4 regions of the Arthrobacter sp. TmT3-37 genome follow, and region 1 is predicted to be linked to each of the others. Evidence: riboswitches for the same ligand, from Rfam matches in the RefSeq annotation. Region 1 holds a riboswitch; each other region holds the start of a gene.
What was found. Region 1 has a riboswitch for cyclic di-AMP ahead of ACX80U_RS18890 (C40 family peptidase). Riboswitches for the same ligand answer to the same signal wherever they lie in the genome.

Region 1 (4,857 bases):
TGTGGGCGGTCAGCATCGGATCAGCGATGAGCTGCCAGGTGGAGTACAGGAATGCCGCGGCGACACCGATGGACACCAGGGTGTCCATGGTGGATGAGAGGTGGCGGGCGTTGATTGCGGCCGCCCGGTGGAACGGCCAGGCCGCCCAGGTGACCACGGGCAGGGAAAGGAGAAGGGCAGCCCACCCCCAGTGCGGGAACTGGGTTGCGGGCAGCATCGAGATGATCGTTACCGGGATGGTGAAACCGGCTGCGATGATGAGGCGCCGTTTCAGGGACCTGATTTTTCTCTCCGCGGCTGAGACTTTCGCGTCATCCCCGGACGTGGCGGCGTCAACGGTTTCCCGTGATTCGGCGAATCCGCCTAGCCCCGACGGCGCGTTCCCCTCCGGTCCCGGACCGAGCCGGTGGCCGGGCTCGGCTACACCGTCAGAGTCATCGCCGGCACCAGTAGACGAAGGACCTGCAGGGGTGGCCACGCGGGTTGCCGTGGCTTCGGTAGGGGCCGGTCGAGCCGGTTGGCCGGCGCTGCGTAGGGTCGCCTTGTAGCCGATGGCGTTGACGGTGTCGATGATCTGGGAGACGCTCACGCCCTCGGGTACCGTGACGGTCGCGGACTCGAGTGGGAGATTCACCGAGGCCTGAACGCCCTCGATTTTCCCGAGCTTACGTTCCACCCGGCTTACGCAGGACGCGCAGGTCATGCCCTCGATGTCGAGATCGATGATCTGTCCGGCGGTGGTGCCCACGCCTGTGTCGGTGCTCATGCGTCTAGTTCCTTGCCGTGGCTTCGATGACGTGCTGTGGGTGAGGTGCCTCTGGTGAGGCACGGTGCTCGATGGCACCGCTGGACGAGGTCGGGATGTACTGCTTCGCTGGCCCTGTCCTACCGCTTGCCTGGCGGTGCCAGGGGTTCATTGCAGTAATGGCGCCCGAAGATCCTCGTGCCGACTCCTCCGCTAAGGTGGACTGTGCCCTGCACGGGTGCGGTGGGGATCCCGTTCGGGATGCAGGCTGTGGTGGGGTGAGGGTCAGCTGTTGACGACCGTGTAACCGGCGGTCTCTACTGCTTTGCTCAGCACTGTCGGATCGGGCTCCGCGTCGGCGGTGATCGTCGCTGTGGAGACCCCACCGACGTTGAGCTGCACCTCGACCTCCTCGACCCCGGGCACGCCGGAGAGTTCCTCCTTGACCGACGAGACGCAGTGGCCACAGGTCATACCGGTGATGTTGATGGTCGTTTGCATGGGATGTTCTCTTTCTCGGCAGTAAGGGGGGAATGGGATCTGGCACCCGGCAGGGTTGCCCGGAGCCGGCAGGGCTGCCGGCGGACCGTCAACGAAGCAGTCGGCTGATCGCGTCGGTCGCTTCCTTGACCTTCGCGTCGACGGCGGCGGAATCCCCGGACTGGGTGGATTCATGGGCGGCTCCGACAACGCAGTGCGCAATGTGCTCTTCGAGCAAGCCGATGCTCACCGCGTGCAGGGCCTTATTGATAGCCGCGACCTGGGTGAGGATGTCGATGCAGTATTTGTCTTCATCGACCATGCGGGCGATACCGCGCACCTGGCCCTCGATGCGCTTGAGCCTGCGGAGGTAGGCGTCCTTGTCCGCGGTGTATCCCCGCTGAACGAGAGCCTCAATTTCGGTGGTCACGTCGTTCCTTTCGACAACAAAAATATATACCCCTTGGGGGTATATAAACAAGAGGGGTGAGGTGAGATCTTCTTCACGCCTTCATCATCCCCTGTTTCGCTCTGGAAAGGTGCCTCAGGCTACGGGAGTGCGGGTGCGCCCTTGACATGGCGGGCTGCCGCAAAGCCTGCCCCTGGCCACGCTTCCACGGAGCGCGGCGTGTCGCGCCCGGCGTTTCCCTCGCGTTCGTTACCCCAACGTGACATTTCATACCAGCGGGGGGTATTGTCATCGAGTGTTCACAGCACCAGCTGGAACACTCCCGGGCAGAATGCCGAGTCCTGCCGCTGCCGGGGATACGTCCGTTCATATCCGTATGGCAGGAACGGGGGACCCAAGATGTATGGGCCACTACGCGTGGTCCTTGGGGTTAAGTCGCTTCATTTCCGTCCATTGGGATGAAGCGGCCGGGTGCACTCCCATCCGAACCCGACAGCTCACCCCGCAGGCATGGGAGAGGCAACCGACGCATGTCACGAATCACTTCAGCGCGCCACCGCGCCACCGTCAATCACTCGATCGCCCTTGAAGGGCTGTCCTATTCCGCGAAGACCGGCGCTGTAGCGCTGGGCAAGCCGGCCATCATCGCAGCTGCGACCGGCGGTATCGTCTTCGCTGTAGGAGCTCCCGCCCAGGCCGGAACCTACACGCAGGAAGCAGCCAGCACTACCGTTCAGGCTCCCGTCACCGCAGCACCTGTTACGGCGGCTCCCGCTGCAGCAGCCGGCGTCCACACCGTCGTTGCAGGTGACACCATGGGTGGCATCGCCGCCCTGCATGGCATCAGCGTCGACGCGCTCCTGGCGCAGAACGGCCTGTCCTACGCCTCGGTCATCTACCCGGGCCAGCAGATCACCCTTTCCGGTGCTTCCGCTGCTTCGACGTGGGCCCCGGCCGCCGTCAGCCCTGCTGCTGTGCCCGCCGCAGCACCGGCAACCCAGGCCTCCTACACCGCCCCGGCCCCTGCAGCTGCCATTGCTCCTGTAGCGGCTCAGCCCACCTACTCCCTGGCCTCGGCTGCCATCACCCCGATCCAGCCGTCGGCTCCCGCCGGCGATGTCTCGGCAAGCGGTGTCGGTGCGGCCCTGGTCGCCTCGGCCTACGGCCAGCTCGGCTCCATCCAGGACTGCACCATCCTCGTCGAGCGGGCCCTGCGCTCGATCGGCCTGAACGTAGGGGACCTCGGCCCGACACAGTTCTACCAGTACGGCACGGTCGTCTCCACGCCCGCCCCCGGTGACCTGGTCATCCGCCCCGGCCACATCGGCATCTACGTCGGCAACGGCGAAGTCATCAGCAGCGGCATGAACGGTGCGAACCTCACCATCAAGCACCCCCTGTCGGACCTCGCCGGTTCGTCCTTCGTGCGCGTCAACGGCTAACACCCGCTGACCTGAACGCCGTCTCCATAGACTGAGGAAGCGGCAGGTGCCCTGGACGGGGGCGCCTGCCGCTTTTTCTCTGCCCAAAACACCCCACGCCGCTGTCCGCTCCTTATGAGCGCTCACCGGAAGCGGACCTATGGACGTACCTATGGACGTAGTACCAAGCCGTCCACGATCACGCCGACCAGACTGCGGGCTGCATCGGCAGAGGGCAGGGCTGCGGCCGCATTCACAGCGTGCAGGCTGAACAGGGCAAGCTCCCGCGGGGCAATGTCCGAGCGGATACCTCCTCCGGCCTCCTGCGCGCCAGTTTTTACGGCGCTTCCAATCAAGGCCTCAAGAAAGTCGCGCAGATGCTCCTGCGCCTGGGCAGCATGTGGACCTTGGTGCAAGAACGCGGGCGCCTCCGACCTGGATGCTTGCTGCAACATCACCGCGTACGCCTCAAGTACCGACGTCAGCGTCTGAAGCGGGTCCCCACTTCGTTCCGCATGAACGCGCACCTGATCAAGATGAACCAGATGCTGATTCACCTGCCGCTCGTGCCACGCCGCGAGCAACGCTTCCACATCCGGGAAGTACTTATAGAGGGTCGCCCGGGAGATTCCGGCCACGTCAGCAACCTTCGTCATCGACACAGCCGGCACCCCACCCTGACCCACAAGTCGTGCCACCGCATCCAGCACCGCCTCCCGGACAGAGCTCCGGTGTTCCTGCACGGTGTCCTTCCACAACTTCCCCATGTGTTCACCCTACAAAGCGCTCCACCTAATACAACCTGTCCAGCGCCTGTACAGTTTGTATTGAGCAATTAATTGCTGCGCTGAGAGGACTATGCATGGCGGAATCATCGGATCGGCCCCCTATCGATCGGGTCGACACTCGAACCCAAGCTGACCGGCGTCCGCCTCGCCCGCCGATGCCCCGCTGGGTGAAGGTTTTTCTCGTCATCGTCCTGGTTATCGCCGCAGCATTGGTCATCTCCCAGGCGCTGGGCATCCAGCACGGCCCCGGGATGCACGGGGCCCTTGGTGACTCAGCAACCGGTGTTAGCCAAGCCCCTTCGTCTTGATGGTGATGCCCCCGCGCCTGCGCAAGGCGGCCCTCATCCTTCATGTGGGCACGTCCGTCGGGTGGCTTGGTGCCGTCGCGGCGTTCCTCATCCTCGCCATGGCCGCCGCCACGACCCAGGACGAATGGACGACGCGCGCCGCCTACGCCTCGATGGAGACCATCGGGCGGCTGGCCCTCGTGCCCCTGAGTATCGCCTCGCTCGTCACAGGGATCATCCAGTCGCTCGGCACCCCCTGGGGGCTCATCCGCCACTACTGGGTGATCGTGAAACTACTGACTACGGTCCTCGCTACCGTGGTCCTGCTCCTCTATATGGAGACACTCACCCTTCTGGCCGACGCCGCCCGCAACCCCGCCGTGTCCGTCGGACCGGGGGAGTTGCTGCCGAACGCATCCCCCGTCCTCCACGCCGGCGCGGCCCTCATCGTTCTGGGTGTCGCTCTTGGGCTGTCCATTTACAAACCACGCGGACTCACCGGCTTCGGCATCCCTGCCCGCAGGTAATCGTCCCGGGTGAATGCGCTTCGCCTGAGGCCAGTGCGGCCCACGCTTCCTCCGGTGTGCTGAGGTTACCCTCCGGGCCACGCTGAAGGACCAGAATGGTTTCCTCGCCCGAATCCTGTGAATCGAGGTACCTGGGGGTGCTCTCTGAACCCGCGGGTGGTCACAAGGTTGTTCCAAGGGGTTATCCCACCTTTGGAACA
Region 2 (4,857 bases), on a different contig from region 1:
GCCGTCGTCCGCGCCCTCGACCCGTCGAACGGGAGCCGCGACACCCGTCGACGTCTCGTTCTGCGGCCAGGCGTAGGTGTCCACGCCGGCTGCGGCCGCCGGATCGGGGCGCGTACCCGGCGGGGCCGTGATGATGTCCGATGCCTCGAGGAACGGCGCCCTGGTGGTGGCCGAGGCGAACTTGGAGCCGAACTCGCCGAAGGAGAGGTGCTGCGCCCTGTGCTCCACGAGTCCGAAGGTGGCGACATCCCAGAAGGCCGTCGAGCCGCCCACCCCGAGGACCACCTCGTATCCCTCGGGTGCGCCGAAGAAGGTGCTCAGACCGTCCCGCACGCGCCCGACGAGATCGCGCACGGGAGCCTGGCGGTGGGACGTGCCCAGCAGGACCCGTCCCGCGGACACGAGGGCGTCGATCTGTCCGCTCCGGACCTTGGACGGACCGGCGCCGAACCGGCCGTCCGACGGCAGGAGGTGCTCGGGGATGCGGGGCAGTTCGGTCATGGGTGCTCCAGCTGTTTCGGCGGCGGGTATCGCCCTCATTCTGCCCGAGGAGCCGGTGGCGCTCCATTTGTTAACGCCGCAGGCGGAGGATGCGGCGGGGACGCCGTCGCCGTCCCCGTCGATTGCCGGGGGAATCGCACCATGGGTTAACCTTGGGAGGCGTGGGGCGGAACAGGTCGTGGCGGCCGTGGACCCCCACCGGCGTGAGGCATCCCAGCCGCGCACCCGCACCGCACCAAGGAGCTGACCCGCATGACGGACCTCATCGACACCACCGAGATGTACCTGCGGACCATCCTTGAACTCGAGGAAGAGAACATCGTCGCCCTGCGGGCGCGCATCGCCGAACGGCTGCGCCACTCGGGACCCACGGTCTCCCAGACCATCGGCCGCATGGAGCGTGACGGACTGGTGGTCGTCTCGGGTGACCGGCACCTCGAGCTCACCGAGCTGGGACGGCACCGGGCCACCGGGGTCATGAGGAAGCACCGCCTCGCGGAACGCCTCCTGAGCGACGTCATCGGGCTCGACTGGGCCTACGTGCACGACGAGGCCTGCCGCTGGGAGCACGTGATGAGCGAACGCGTCGAGCGCAGGCTCTACGAACTCCTGGGCAAGCCCTCCGAATCGCCCTACGGGAATCCCATTCCCGGCCTCGAGGCCATCGGCGGCGTCCAGTCCGAACTCTTCACCGACGGCGTGGTCACCCTGCTCTCCGCCATGGGCACCTACTCGACCGAGAAGCCGGTCACGCTGGTGCGCCTGGCCGAGCCGATCCAGGTCGACCCGGAACTCCTGACCCAGCTCGACGAGGGCGGCCTGCGGCCGGGTGCACGCCTCAGCCTGGAGTCGGTGGGCGGGTACGTCTCCGTCCGCGTCCCCGGGGTGGAAGGTGCGCTCGAGCTGCCTCCGGAGGTCGCCTCGCACGTGTTCGTCTCCGTCGCATCCTGAGTCCGGCACGGCTCCGTCATCAATAACACACCATTCCGTGACCGTAACGTGACATACCGCGATATCTGAGGTAGCCTCCATCTTGTGCCAAATTCGCTCTAGATCCGGCACCCTCCTGCAAATCGCCTAGCTCTGCCATTGCCGGAGGTCCGTCCGCACCATCGCATGGCAGAGGCGGGGGAACCAATTTTCGGGTTTCTGTTCCAGAAATCCTTGGGGTTAAGTCGCTGTTTCCGCAGCGGCCGGGTGACTCCCATCCGAATCCGACAGCTCACCTCGCAGGCGTTGGGAGAGGCAATCCAACGTGTCCAAAAGCTCTTCGCCGGGCCGCCACCGCGCGCCCCGGGACGTCAGTCCGCTGACGGCCCTGTCCACAGCAGCAGCATCCAATGCCGGATCGGTCGGCCGCCAGGCAGCCGTCATCGTCGCGGCGTCGGGCCTGGTCCTGACCGCGGGACTGCCCGCCCAGGGTGCAACCGCCCCCGAGCGTGAAGTCCAGTCCTCCGCAGCGTTGACCGTGAGCCGCGTCGTGTCGGCCGAGGTCACCGTGCCGGCCACCGCGACGGTCTCCTTCGACCGCGTGGCCGTCGAGGTCACTCCTGCTCCCGAGGTCGTCGAGCCGCCGGCTCCCGTCGTCGAGGCCGAGCCCGCCGTCGTCGTCGAGGCTCCCGCCGTGGTCGTGGCGCCCGCTGCTCCCGTCGAGGTCGCTGCTGTCGAGGCCGCTCCCGCCGCGGCCGCTCCTGTCGAGGCCGCTCCCGTCGCACCCGCCGCCGTGGCGCCCGCACCGGTCGCCGTCGCCGAGCCAGTCGTCGCACCGGCACCCGCGCCTGTCCAGTCCTCCGGTGTCGCTGCCGGACTGGTCGCCTCTGCCTACGGCCAGATCGGCGTCGCCCAGGACTGCACCGCGATGGTCGAGACCGCCCTGCGCTCCGTCGGCAAGTCCGTCGGCGATCTCGCACCCGGCCAGTTCTTCCAGTTCGGCGACGTCGTCGGATCCCCCGCTGCGGGTGACCTGGTCATCACGGCGGGCCACGTCGCGATCTACGTCGGTAACGGCCAGGTCATCAGCGGTGGCCTCAACGGCATGAACACCGGCCTCCACAACCTCTCAGACCTTCCCGGCGCCGGCTTCGTCCGCGTCCGCTAGAACCCCTTCGGAGAAACCACCATGTCTTCACGCGCCATCATCGCCCGCCACCGCAGCGAAACCCAGGACACCGCCGGCCTCTCGGCCCTCGCCAAGGCCGTCACCACCGGCGGCATGGGCCGCCAGGCCGCCGTCATCGCCGCGGCCTCCGGCCTCGTCCTGACGAGCGGGGTCGCAGCCAACGCCGCGGACCTGCAGCCGCAGCGTGACGCCGCAGCGTCCAGCGTCACGGTCACCTCGGCCCGCGCGGCCGTCGTCGCCTCGTCCGAGATCGCCGTCGCCTTCAACATGACCCCGGTCAAGGTCACCGCCAAGCCGGTCGTCGTCGAGGCACCCGTCGCCGAGCCCGCCCCGGTCGTCGAGGCACCCGTCGCCGAGGCTCCGGCACCCGTCGTCGTCGAGGCACCCGTCGCCGACGCTCCGGCACCCGTCGTCGTCGAGGCGCCGGTCGCACCGGCTCCCGTCGCCGCGGCCGTCGCGGCCCCCGTCGCACAGGCCGCCCCGGTCGCCGTGGCTGCTCCCGCCCCGGCTCCTGCTCCCGCCCCGGCTCCTGCTCCCGCCCCGGCCGCCTCCTCCGGAGTCGCGGCGACCATCGCCGCCGCGGCCCAGGGCCAGCTCGGCGTCATGCAGGACTGCACGCGCCTGGTCAGCAACTCGCTCGCCGCCGCGGGCATCAACTTCCACGGCTGGCCGGCAGGCTACCTCTCCCTCGGCCGCACGGTGGGCGCAGGCGAGGCCATCCCGGGTGACCTCATCTACTACGCCGACGGCGGCATGGGCATGGCCCACATCGCTGTCTACATCGGTGGCGGCCAGGCCGTCCACGGCGGCTTCAACGGCAACACCACGGTGATCGCACCGGCAGAGCTCGGCTCGGGCGGCGTCTACATCCGCGTCGGCGGCTGATCACCCCAGCGACTCACGATCGAGGAACCGGCACGGACGTGCCGGTTCCTCCGTCGTTGGGCGGCGGTAGCCCGACGCCGTGCGGCGCGTCAACCCGTCCCCGCACCGGTTCGCCGCACGCCGGTCTCCGGCTTACCCTTGCAGTGTCAATCCGAAGCTCTTCTCCCGTACCCCGGGATGGCAACCGGTTGCGGGGAACAGGTCAGCAATGAGGCCACCGTATGCGCACTCTTGTTCTGAATGCAGGGTATGAACCACTGGCGGTCGTCACGTTCCGCCGGGCACTCGTGCTTGTCCTCACCGGCAAGGCCAGCGTCATCGCGGAGGACGACGAGCCGGTCGTCGGACCCACCGAGATCCTCGGACGGCCGTCCGTGATCCTGCTCAACAGATACGTCAGGGTCCCCTACCGGCACGACGTCACGGCCACGAGACGCGGGGTCCTGCGGCGGGACAACCACCTGTGCGCCTACTGCGGCAAGACGGCCTCGACCATCGACCACGTCCTGCCGAGATCGAGGGGTGGGGGCGACACGTGGGAGAACCTCGTGGCCTGCTGCCTGAAGTGCAACAACGCCAAGGGGGACAAGACGCTCGCCAGCCTCGGCTGGAAGCTGCGCGTCGTCCCGCTGCCCCCGCGGGGGCCCCAGTGGCAGATCCGCGAGCTCGAGAAGCCTGCCCCGCAGTGGAGCGAGTTCCTCACGGAGACCGCCGCGTGATCCCCGACGCCCCCCGATTCGATGCGATCGTCCTGGCGGGCGGCCGCTCCACGAGGCTCGGCGGTGTGCCGAAGGCGGGACTCGTCCTCGACGGAGCGACGCTGCTGCAGCGCACGTGTGCTGCCCTCGCCGATGCGGAGCGGCTGACGATCGTGGGACCGGAACCGGACGGCGGCGCCCGGCCCTCCGGGGAGGGGCCGCCGTCGTTCGTGCGGGAACACCCGCCCTTCGCCGGACCGGCCGCCGCCGTCGTCGCCGGATTCCGGGCCGGGACCGGTGGGAGGGCGCCGTGGTGTGCCGTGGTGGCCTGCGACATGCCGCGCGTGGCCGTGCTCGTACGCGTGCTTCTCGCCGAGGCGGCGCTCGGCGGGACGACCTCGCTGGTCGCGGTCGACGGCGGCCGCGACCAGCCGCTGGCCGCCCTCTACCGGAGCGACGCGCTCGGAGGCGCCATCGACGAGGTCCTCGCCCGGGGTTCGGCCGACAACCTGTCGATGCGCAGCCTCCTTGCTAGTGTGAGGAGCAGACCGGTCCCGGTTCCCCCGGGCACAACGCACGACGTCGACACCTGGAGTGATGCACGAGCGCTGGGAGTCGACGTCCCCTAGTACTGCCCGGAGGGCCCATGGACGA
Region 3 (4,857 bases), on a different contig from region 1:
ACGATGACGCCGAAAGGACAGGCCGCGCTGCAGGACGAGGCCGAACGGCTCGCGTTCTGGGCCGAGCAGGCCGCCCGGCTCGAGTGGCAGGACCCCTGGGACACCCTGCACACCTTCGAGAAGGCGACCCCGCAGGAGGACGGGACGCTCAGCGTCCCCGTTCTCGAGTGGTTCTCCGGTGGCACGCTCAACGTCGCCGCCAACTGCGTCGACCGCCATGTGCGGGCCGGTCGGGGTGACCGCGCTGCCCTACACTTCGAGGGCGAACCGGGTGACCGCCGCACTGTCACCTACGCGCAGTTGCAGGACGAGGTCTCACGGGCCGCGAACGCACTGCTGGCCCTCGGGATCGGCAAGGGCGACCGCGTGGTGATCTATCTCCCGGTCCTCGTCGAGACGGTCGTGGTCACCCTCGCGTGCGCCCGGATCGGCGCCGTGCACTCCCTCGTGTTCGGCGGGTTCTCGGCGGAGGCACTGCGCTTCCGGGTGGAGGACACCGGGGCCAAGCTGCTCGTCACCACCGACGGCCAGTACCGCCGGGGGACGGCCGTGCCTGTGAAGGACAACGCCGACGCCGCGGTATCAGGTCGGAACAGCATCGAGCACGTGCTCGTGGTGCGCCGCACCGGTTCCGACGTCAGCTGGACCGGAGGCAGGGACGTCTGGTGGCACGACGTCGTCGACACCGCGTCACCGCACCACGAACCGGAGGCCTTCGACGCCGAGACGCCCCTGTTCATCATGTACACCTCGGGGACCACGGGTAAGCCGAAGGGCCTCGTGCATACGTCCGGCGGCTACCTCACGCAGGCGTCGTGGAGCTTCGAGCACCTCTTCAGCAACCCCGATCCGGCCCTGCGGGATCGCGACGTCCACTGGTGCACCGCTGACCTGGCCTGGGTCACCGCGCACACCTACGAGCTGTACGGGCCGCTCTCCAACGGTGCCACGCAGGTCCTCTTCGAGGGCACACCGAACACGCCGCACCCGGGCCGCCACTTCGAGATCATCGAACGCTACGGCGTCACGAGCTACTACACGGCGCCGACGCTGGTCCGGTCACTGATGGGCTGGTTCCCCGACGGCGTCCCGGCCGGCTACGACCTCTCGAGCATCCGCGTGCTGGGCACCGTCGGCGAGGCGGTCAATCCCGAGGCGTGGCGCTGGTTCCGGAGGAACCTCGGCCGCGACGAGGTGCCCGTCGTCGACACCTGGTGGCAATCCGAGACCGGAGCCACCGTCCTCTCCCCCAGCCCCGGGGACACCGACTTCAAGCCCGGATGCGCCGCTCGCGCCCTTCCCGGGGTCAGCACGCGCATCGTCGACGACGAGGGCCGACCGGTGCCTCCCGGCGTGCAGGGCCTGATCGTGGTGGATCGCCACGGCCCGGCCATGGCCCGCACCGTCTGGGGGGATCCCCAGCGCTACCTCGATTCCTACTGGCGGAAGTTCGCCGCGCAGGGCTGGTTCCTGGCGGGCGACGGCGCGCGGTACGACGACGACGGCGACACCTGGATCCTCGGGCGCGTGGACGACGTCATCAACGTGTCGGGCCACCGGCTGTCCACCATCGAGATCGAGTCGGCGCTGGTGGCCCACCCCCTGGTGACGGAGGCCGGCGTCTGCCCCGTGACGGATCCGCTGACGGGCCACGCGATCGCCGCGTTCGTGGTGCTCTCGGCAGGGGCGGACGCATCCGGCGACGTCACCGCGGCCCTGCGCTCGCACGTGGCGGGCGCCATCGGACCCATCGCCCGTCCCTCGTCCGTCGTCGTCGTCCCCGACGTGCCCAAGACACGCTCCGGGAAGATCATGCGGCGCCTGCTCACCCAGCTCCATGAGGGCACGGCCCTCGGGGATACGACGTCCCTGCAGAACGAGGGCTGCATCCCCGGCATCCAGGCAGCCCTGGCGGCGCGGGGCTGAGCCCCCGCGTCGGTCGGCGCCTCGGTCGAGCGTTAAAGAAAGGAAGCGGCAGGGCCCCGTCCAAGCACCTGCCGCTTCCCGCGTGTGGTCCGTCGGGTTGCTAGCCGGCAACCCGGACGAAGGATGCTCCCGGCAGGTCCGAGAGGGGGTGCTGCATGGTGAGGTTCGACCCGTTCATGCCGCTGCTGATGACCTGGCCGCCGCCGACATAGATGGCCACGTGGCCCGCCGTGATGACGATGTCGCCGGCAGCAGGGGTGGCCACCGTGGAACCGAACTGGAAGAACTGCGAGGGACCGAGGTCTCCCACGGAGATACCCGCTGCCCGCAGGGCGTTCTCGACCAGTACGGTGCAGTCCTGGATCGCGCCGGCCTGCAGCTGCGCCTGGGCGGACGCCACGAGGGTGCCGGCGACGCCGCTGGATGCCACCGGCGTGATGTCTGCCGAGGCGAGGTACACGCCCGAGCCGGCCGCGGTCGACACAGCCGGCGTCGGGGCGACGACGGCTGCCAGCTGGACCTCCGCCGCGGGAGCGACGACGGCTGCCTGCTGGACCTCGGCGGCGGGAGCGACGGCCACGGGGACCGACACGGCCTGGGCAGGAGCCTGCGCCGCACCGCTCGCGGGGATCACCACGGTGTCACCGGGGAAGATGATCGAGGCGAGGGAGAGCCCGTTGGCCGCGAGGACGGCCGTCAGGTCGGCGCCGTAGGTCGCTGCGATGCCACCGAGGGTGTCACCGGCGACGACGGTGTGGGTTGCATCGGCTGCGGGAGCGACTGCTGCGGCGGGCGCCGCTGCGGGTGCTGCGACGGCTGCGGGGGCGGTCGCACCCTGCTCGGTGTAGGAGCCGGCGTGCGCGGTGCCGACAGCGCTGAGCGCGAGGCCCGAGGTGATGGCGACGACGGCGACGGGGCGGCCGACGGTGGTGGCGTGCGCCTTGGCTGCCTGCGACAGTCCCTGCATCGCGAGGTTGCCGTCGACTGCGGCACGGTGGCGCGCAGGGGAAATCTTTCGGAACATGGATGAATACCTCTCCCATGCCTGCGGGGTGAGCTGTCGGGTTCGGATGGGAGTCACCCGGCCGCGGCCAGCGCCGTATTCGGCGATATTCTGCGACTTAACCCCGAGGACGCCGGCAGGAGGGCCGCACGCCCGGTGGAACTGTGGTTCCCCCGTCCCCGCCTCGGTGTTTGCGAACGAATCCCGATCGGCGGCAGGGCTCGGCAATCCGTCCGGGAGCGCCTCACTCCGGCGGAGGCACCCGATGACGATACCCAGTGCTCCTCCGGTTTGTCACATTTCCGTAACGGCGCGTACCCTACGCGCCGGTGCGGAACGACCACCAGCGACGCCCGGCGGCGAGCGTGCCACCCGCGCTGAACGCGAGCAGGACGATCTGCTGCAGGTAGAACCAGCGGCTCTCGACCGCACTTGCGCCGCCCGCGCCCAGCGCGATGCTGGTGGCCAGGGTGACGGTCAGCACGAGACCCACCCAGGAGAGCGTGCTCCAGAGCATCCGTTCCCGCAGGCGGCCCGCAGATTTCCAGCTGTCCATCCCCTCAGCGTAGGCGTCCGGAGAGCGTGCGCGGCCCACGGACCGCGCACGCTCTCCGGTCCGCTACGGCCGCACGGGTGCGCTGGCGTTCGCGATCAGGTCCAGCGCCTGCTCGGGGAACCAGGCACCGGCCGCAGGATCCACGCGGCCCCACTCCGGGTCCATGCCCCCGTTGTCCGTCAGGCCGCGACTGCACTCCCCGTCGGACTCTCCCGGGACCTTGATCCAGAGGAAGGCGTCGGCGAGTTCGTTGCCCGTGTCGGAGGTCGGGAGGTAGCCGAGTCCGCGGCCCGGAGGATTGCACCAGACCTGGGGATCCGGGTAGGCGACCGACGGGACCCAGGGGCCCCGTCCGTTGCGGCTCGTGTCGATCACGAAGTGTGCGAGCTCGTCCGACGACGGTGCGTTCGGAGCACCGGCGACGTGCTGCGCGTACCACGCGTCCGTCAGCCCCCAGGTGGAGAAATCGGCCGGCGAGGCCGGGTAGTACTGGCTGGCGCAGGATCCGTAGGCCCCGGGGTCGATCTCGGTGGCGTAGTGGATGCACTGCGACACCCAGCTGCCGAACTTCAGCTGCCGCTCGGTGAGCTCGTAGTTGGAGACGTTGAGGAAGAAGCCGTCGGCCTTCTGTACGCCGGCCTTCACGAGCCGGCTCGAGATCTCGCCCGTACCGAGCCAGGCGCTGTGGGTGCCGTCGAGGTAGACCTTGGTGTCGGGCAGTGCCTGGAGGCGGTCCACCGCGTAGTTGAGCATCTCGAAGCGTTCCGCTGCAGCGCTCGCGGCGTCCGCCTCTGCCGGCTGGCACCACTCGAGGGCGCCGTCGAGCCCGCGGTACCAGGGGATGATGCCGAGGCCGTCCGGTTCGAGGATCACCATCGCCGCCCTGTCCTGGATCCCGGCGGCGAGCGCGTCGATCCAGGCCTTGTAGCCGGCGACGTCGGTCGCGCCGCCGGCGGAGTACTGCGAGCAGTCGCGGAAGGGCAGGTTGTAGGCCGCCAGTACGGGGACCTGTCCCTTGCCCGCGGCGCGGTGCGTCGTGTTGCGCACCTGCTGGGTGACGGCCTTCGGATCGCTCCCGGTGACCCAGACGGCCTGCGGCGTCGAGACCAGGGCACCGAGGCTGTCGGCGGTGGCACGATCACCCGAGGCTCGCAGGTCGGCGATCTGCCGGTGGGCCTCGTGGTAGTGGCTCTTCTCCGGGATGTAGAACCCGGTGGCCGTCGTTCCGTCCGGGCGGTCCGGCCCACTCTTCTGGCCCTGGGCTGCGGCGGGCAATGCGGAGAATGCAGTGGACGCGAGGACCCCGGCCAGGGCCAGGGTCATGGCGCACGTTCTGGAAATGCTGAGCATCATTGCTCCTCATGTCGATGGG
Region 4 (4,857 bases), on a different contig from region 1:
GGAGTGGCCCGCACGCTCGACCTCGGCAGCCACGTGCTGCTCGGACAGGGCGAGAAGCTCACCAACGGCCGGGACAAGGCATCCATCCTCGCGGACACCATGGAGGCCGTCATCGGTGCCGCCTACCTGAGCCACGGGATCGAGATCGCGAGGGCCATGGTCATGAGGCTCATCGGGCCGCTCCTGCGCGACTCCGCTGTCCTCGGCGAAGGCACGGACTGGAAGACCCGCATCCAGGAGACCGCGGCCGCCCGCCGGCTCGGCCTGATCGACTACCAGGTGGTGGGCGCCGGTCCCGACCACGCCCGTACGTTCACCGCGCGCCTCGTGATCGGCGGCGTCGAGTACGGCTCCGGGTGCGGCCACTCGAAGAAGGAGGCGGAGCAGGAGGCTGCTGCCGCCTCCTGGAAGCTGCTCGCACCCGGGGCCGGGACGACGCCCGACGGCGAACCGCACGACGCGCCCGCAGCGCCCCCCGGACCCTGAGTGCCTGAACTGCCCGAGGTCGAGGTGGTACGGCGTGGGCTGGCGCGCTGGGTCACGGGCCGTACCGTCGAGGCCGTCGAGGTGGTGGACCCGCGGTCGCTGCGACGCCACGTCGCAGGCGTCGAGGACTTCCGTGGCAACGTCACCGGAGCACGCGTCACGGACGTGGTGCGGCGCGGGAAGTTCCTCTGGATGACCCTCCAGGACCCGGACGCCCCACGTGACGTCTCGCACGTCGCACTGATGGCGCACCTCGGCATGAGCGGCCAGCTGCTCATCGAGGAGCCGGAGGCCCCCCTCGAGAAACACCTGAAGGTTCGCCTTCGGCTCTCCACCGCCGTCGACGACGAGGGTGCCCCGCTCCCCGCCGACCTCCGCTTCGTCGACCAGAGGATCTTCGGGGGCATGTTCGTCGCCGATCTCGAGCCCACCGCCGACGGCGCGCCGGGTGGTCGCGGAGACACGGACCTGCCCCTCGTCCCGCATCAGGCCGCACACATCGCGCGTGACCCCCTTGACCCCGCGTTCTCCGTCGAATCCTTCCACCGGCGTCTCCGCGAGCGGAGGACGGGCCTCAAGCGCGCCCTCCTCGACCAGGGCCTCATCTCGGGGATCGGCAACATCTACGCGGACGAGGCGCTGTGGGCGGCGAGACTCCACTACGCGCGCCCCACGGACACTCTGCGCCGTCCCGACACCCTCCGTATCGTCGAGGCGGTCACCACGGTCATGACCCGGGCCCTGGACGCCGGCGGCACGAGTTTCGACGCACTGTACGTCAACGTCAACGGCGCGTCGGGCTACTTCGCCCGCGACCTCGAAGCCTACGGCCGTGCCGGGCAACCCTGCCGTCGCTGCGCAGCCGAAGGGCGCTCGACCCTCATCCGGCGCGAAGCCTTCATGAACAGGTCATCGTCCCTCTGCCCGTACTGCCAGCCGAGGCCGCGGAACGCTCGGGCCTAGTCGGCGCGGGGGGATTATGGCACCGTCGGCGCCGTAACCCAAACGTGACAACCGGAAGCTCAACGGGTACCGTTGACCCCGCGCCTGCTCCACAACGGAGGGGCGCCCCTCCTCACTCTGCCTAACCCTGTCGATGAGGACGGACCGTTCGCACTACACATTCGACAGGGGCGGGGGAACCGATAGCGGACTCAGTCCTGAGTCCTAGGGGTAAAGACGCGCGTCGACCAGCGCATGTTCGCTGGAACGAGAACAGCACGTCCGGATGTCCCATCCGAACCCGACAGCTAACTTCGCAGGCATTGGGAAAGGCATGATTATGTCCAAGAGCACTTCAGCGCGCCACCGGGCCGTCCCCACGCGCACCAACCCCCTTCTCACCGCCTCCCGCGCGATCTCCGCGAGTGCTTCGGTGGCCGGCAAGCCCGCCGCCGTCGTCGTCGCAGCATCCGGGATCATGTTCGGCGCAGCGCTCCCCGCGAGTGCCGCAGGCGAGATCACCCTGCAGGCCGCACCCGAGCAGGTCGCGGCGTCCACCGTCGCGGCGGGCACCTACACCGTCCAGGCCGGCGACACGCTGGGCAGCATCGCTGCCTCGCACGGCGTCAGCCTCGACACCCTGTTCACGGCCAACGGACTCGGCTACAGCTCGGTCATCTACCCGGGCCAGGCCCTCGCGCTCACCGGCACTGCCGCTCCCCAGCAGTACTCCGCCCAGTCCGCAACGATCGTCGCTGCCCCCGCAGCGATCGCGGCACCGGCACCCGTGGCGGCACCCGCACCCGTGGCAGCACCCGCGGTCTTCTCGGGGAACACCACCGGACTCAGCACGCAGTCCGCCTCGATCAGCCCCGCCGGCGGAGGCATCGTCGGCACGGCCATGCAGGGCATCGGCTCGGGCTACGTGTACGGCGGAACCTCGTTCGGCGGCTGGGACTGCTCCGGCTTCGTGCAGTGGGTCTACGCGCAGAACGGCATCAGCCTGCCGCGCACCACCTGGTCGCAGTTCGCTGCTCTCACCCCCACCAGCAACCCGCAGCCGGGCGACCTGGTGAGCCAGAACGGTGGAAGCCACGTCGGTATCTACCTCGGCAACGGCCAGATGGTCAGCGCCCTGAACCCCTCGCAGGGCACGCTGGTGCACTCGGTCAACGCCATGTCGGTGGACGGGTACTACACCCGCTAGGAATCGCGACCGGCGTCAGCCGGTCGTCCCAGGTACAGGTACGCGGAAGGGCGGGATGCCGGGCATCCCGCCCTTCCGCGTACCCGGGGAGAGGCGGTGGCGGCGCGTTCCCGCCCGGGGGCCGGAGTCCTCAGCCGCCGTAGTGCGCCGCGAGGCGCTGGAACCCCTGGTCGATGCTGACCGCCGGCGTCCAGTCGAGCACGGCCCGGGTCCGCCGCTGGTCGAACCAGTGTGCGGTGGACAGCTGTTCGGCCAGGAAGCGGGTCATGGGCGGCTCCTCGGCGCGGCCGAGCGCCAGCCAGGCGCGTTCGATGACCGTCCCCGCCGCCCGTGCTACCGATCCGGGCACCGACCATGCCGGTGGGCGGACGCCGGCGGCGCGGCAGATCCCTGCGAGCAGCTCCGCGATGGGCCGCGGCTCGCCGTTGGTCACGACGAAGGCCTGGCCCTGCGCCTCGCCGATACGGGCGAGGCAGGCGACGATCGCCGACGCCGCGTTGTCCACGTAGGTGGTGTCGATCAGTGCGGTGCCACCGTCGAGCAGCGGCAGCCGTCCCCGCCGGGCCCGGTCGACGACGCGCTCGACGAGCTGCGTGTCACCGGGTCCCCAGACGATGTGCGGGCGCACCGCGGCGACGCGGAACGACGCCGTGGAGCGTCCCAGCGCCAGCACCTCCGCCGCGGCCTTGGTCCGGGCGTAGTCGCCTCGTGCGGTCCCTGGGTCCGCCGGACCGGCGGACGCGCCGACCAGGGACGTGCCGTCGTGCGCCACGGAGGGCGAGGAGACGTGGACGACGTCGGGGATGCCGGCGCGCCGGGCGGCATCGAGCAGGCGCCGGGTCCCGTCCACGTTGGTCCTGTCGAAGTCGGCGGCGCGGCCGGTGAAGGAGACCTTCGCCGCGAGGTGGATCACGGCGTCGCACCCCCGGACCGCGGCGGCCACCGCCGCGTCGTCCTCGATGGAGCCCAGGACGTCGGCGGCCCCGACGATACCCGACGGGCGGCGCTGGAAGCACCGTACGTCGTGGCCGTCGGCGAGGAGCTGTCCGGCGACCGCGCGGCCGAGCATGCCGCTGGCGCCCGTCACGAGGACGGTCACAGGGAGCCGGCCCGCCCGCCGGCGAGGAACCGTCCGCTCCAGGCCGCGACGCGTGCGCGGTCGATCTTCGCATTGTGCCGGATGTCCACCGGCAGTGCGGGGACCGAGACGACCGCAGCGAGGTCCACGCCGCGCACGCCGGCCGCATCGCGGGCGGCAGCGGCGAGCGACGCATCAGCGAGCCGGGGGCGACGACCCGGCGTCGTCGTCTCGACGACCGCCACCACAGCCTGCGCGCCGGAGGGGCCGACGCCGACGACAGCTGCGAGACGGACGCCGTCGAGCGCCTCCAGCGACTGCTCGAGTCCCACCGGGGTCACCACCCCTCCCGGTGCGGTGATGACGTGGCCGAGCCGTCCTTCGACCCAGAGGCGGCCGTCGGCGTCGAAGTGGCCGACATCACCGGTGCGATGCCACGGACGCGTCCGTGCCGAGTCCTCCTGGGTGCGCCAGAGGCGGAAGTAGCGATCCTTGACGTGCGGAGCGTCGACGAGGATCTCGCCCGTCACCCCGGGAGTCCCGGTGGCTTCGCCGGTTGCCTCACCCGTGCCGTCGAGCGGGCTGACCGCGACGCGTGCGCCGTGCACCGGGAGACCCACGCACACGCCGTTGCCGGCGCCGTCCAGTCCCGCCTCTGCCGCCGTCGCGGCGGCCCGGATGCCGTCGAGGTCGATATCGGCGACGAGGAGGGACTCGGTCATGCCGTAGGGCGTGTGGAGGGCCGCGGACGGGACGAGTGCCTGGACCTCCTCGAGCAGCGGTACCGGGATCGGCGCCCCGGCGGAGAGCATCAGGGTGATCCGCTCCAGTGCCTCCCGGCCGGCCGCAGGGAGGTTGGCCGACGTCGCTAGGACGTTGCGCAGCGCCGCCGGCGACGCGAAGACGACGGTGGCGTCGATCGCGGCCGCGGCATCGGCCAGTGCCCGCGCCGTCAGGGTCCGCGGGGCGGTGACGTCCATGGCCGGGGTCACCGACGTCGCGCCGAGGGCCGGGCCGAGCAGGGCGAAGGGTGCGAATCCTGCGACGAGTGAGGCGCCCGGTCCCAGCCCGAGGGTGGATTCCACGGCGTCGCGCATGGCCGAGAGCCGGCGGTGCGTGTACACCACGCCCTTGGCCGGACCGG

Region 2: it holds a riboswitch for cyclic di-AMP, as region 1 does, so the genes downstream of both, ACX80U_RS02990 (NlpC/P60 family protein) here and ACX80U_RS18890 (C40 family peptidase) in region 1, are expected to answer to the same signal.
Region 3: it holds a riboswitch for cyclic di-AMP, as region 1 does, so the genes downstream of both, ACX80U_RS13620 (LysM peptidoglycan-binding domain-containing protein) here and ACX80U_RS18890 (C40 family peptidase) in region 1, are expected to answer to the same signal.
Region 4: it holds a riboswitch for cyclic di-AMP, as region 1 does, so the genes downstream of both, ACX80U_RS08775 (C40 family peptidase) here and ACX80U_RS18890 (C40 family peptidase) in region 1, are expected to answer to the same signal.

Annotation. Positions count from the first base shown of each region.
Region 1 is NZ_JBTNDU010000026.1:15,602-20,458, forward strand. Features, by position in the region: gene ACX80U_RS18875 (heavy metal translocating P-type ATPase) at 1-766, opposite strand, end outside; gene ACX80U_RS18880 (heavy-metal-associated domain-containing protein) at 1,031-1,246, opposite strand; gene ACX80U_RS18885 (metal-sensitive transcriptional regulator) at 1,335-1,655, opposite strand; cyclic di-AMP (ydaO/yuaA leader) riboswitch at 1,991-2,158, shown strand; gene ACX80U_RS18890 (C40 family peptidase) at 2,165-3,076, shown strand; gene ACX80U_RS18895 (TetR/AcrR family transcriptional regulator) at 3,226-3,822, opposite strand; gene ACX80U_RS18900 (DUF2269 domain-containing protein) at 4,157-4,657, shown strand.
Region 2 is NZ_JBTNDU010000002.1:25,112-29,968, forward strand. Features, by position in the region: gene serC (phosphoserine transaminase) at 1-501, opposite strand, end outside; gene ACX80U_RS02985 (metal-dependent transcriptional regulator) at 754-1,452, shown strand; cyclic di-AMP (ydaO/yuaA leader) riboswitch at 1,582-1,751, shown strand; gene ACX80U_RS02990 (NlpC/P60 family protein) at 1,757-2,599, shown strand; gene ACX80U_RS02995 (NlpC/P60 family protein) at 2,621-3,505, shown strand; gene ACX80U_RS03000 (HNH endonuclease) at 3,727-4,224, shown strand; gene mobA (molybdenum cofactor guanylyltransferase) at 4,221-4,832, shown strand; gene ACX80U_RS03010 (DUF6457 domain-containing protein) at 4,850-4,857, shown strand, end outside.
Region 3 is NZ_JBTNDU010000011.1:58,945-63,801, reverse strand. Features, by position in the region: gene acs (acetate--CoA ligase) at 4-1,926, shown strand; gene ACX80U_RS13620 (LysM peptidoglycan-binding domain-containing protein) at 2,027-2,950, opposite strand; cyclic di-AMP (ydaO/yuaA leader) riboswitch at 2,954-3,135, opposite strand; gene ACX80U_RS13615 (hypothetical protein) at 3,249-3,485, opposite strand; gene ACX80U_RS13610 (glycoside hydrolase family 6 protein) at 3,549-4,808, opposite strand.
Region 4 is NZ_JBTNDU010000005.1:33,708-38,564, forward strand. Features, by position in the region: gene rnc (ribonuclease III) at 1-486, shown strand, start outside; gene mutM (bifunctional DNA-formamidopyrimidine glycosylase/DNA-(apurinic or apyrimidinic site) lyase) at 487-1,449, shown strand; cyclic di-AMP (ydaO/yuaA leader) riboswitch at 1,582-1,766, shown strand; gene ACX80U_RS08775 (C40 family peptidase) at 1,769-2,635, shown strand; gene ACX80U_RS08780 (NAD-dependent epimerase/dehydratase family protein) at 2,766-3,734, opposite strand; gene ACX80U_RS08785 (alpha/beta fold hydrolase) at 3,731-4,857, opposite strand, start outside.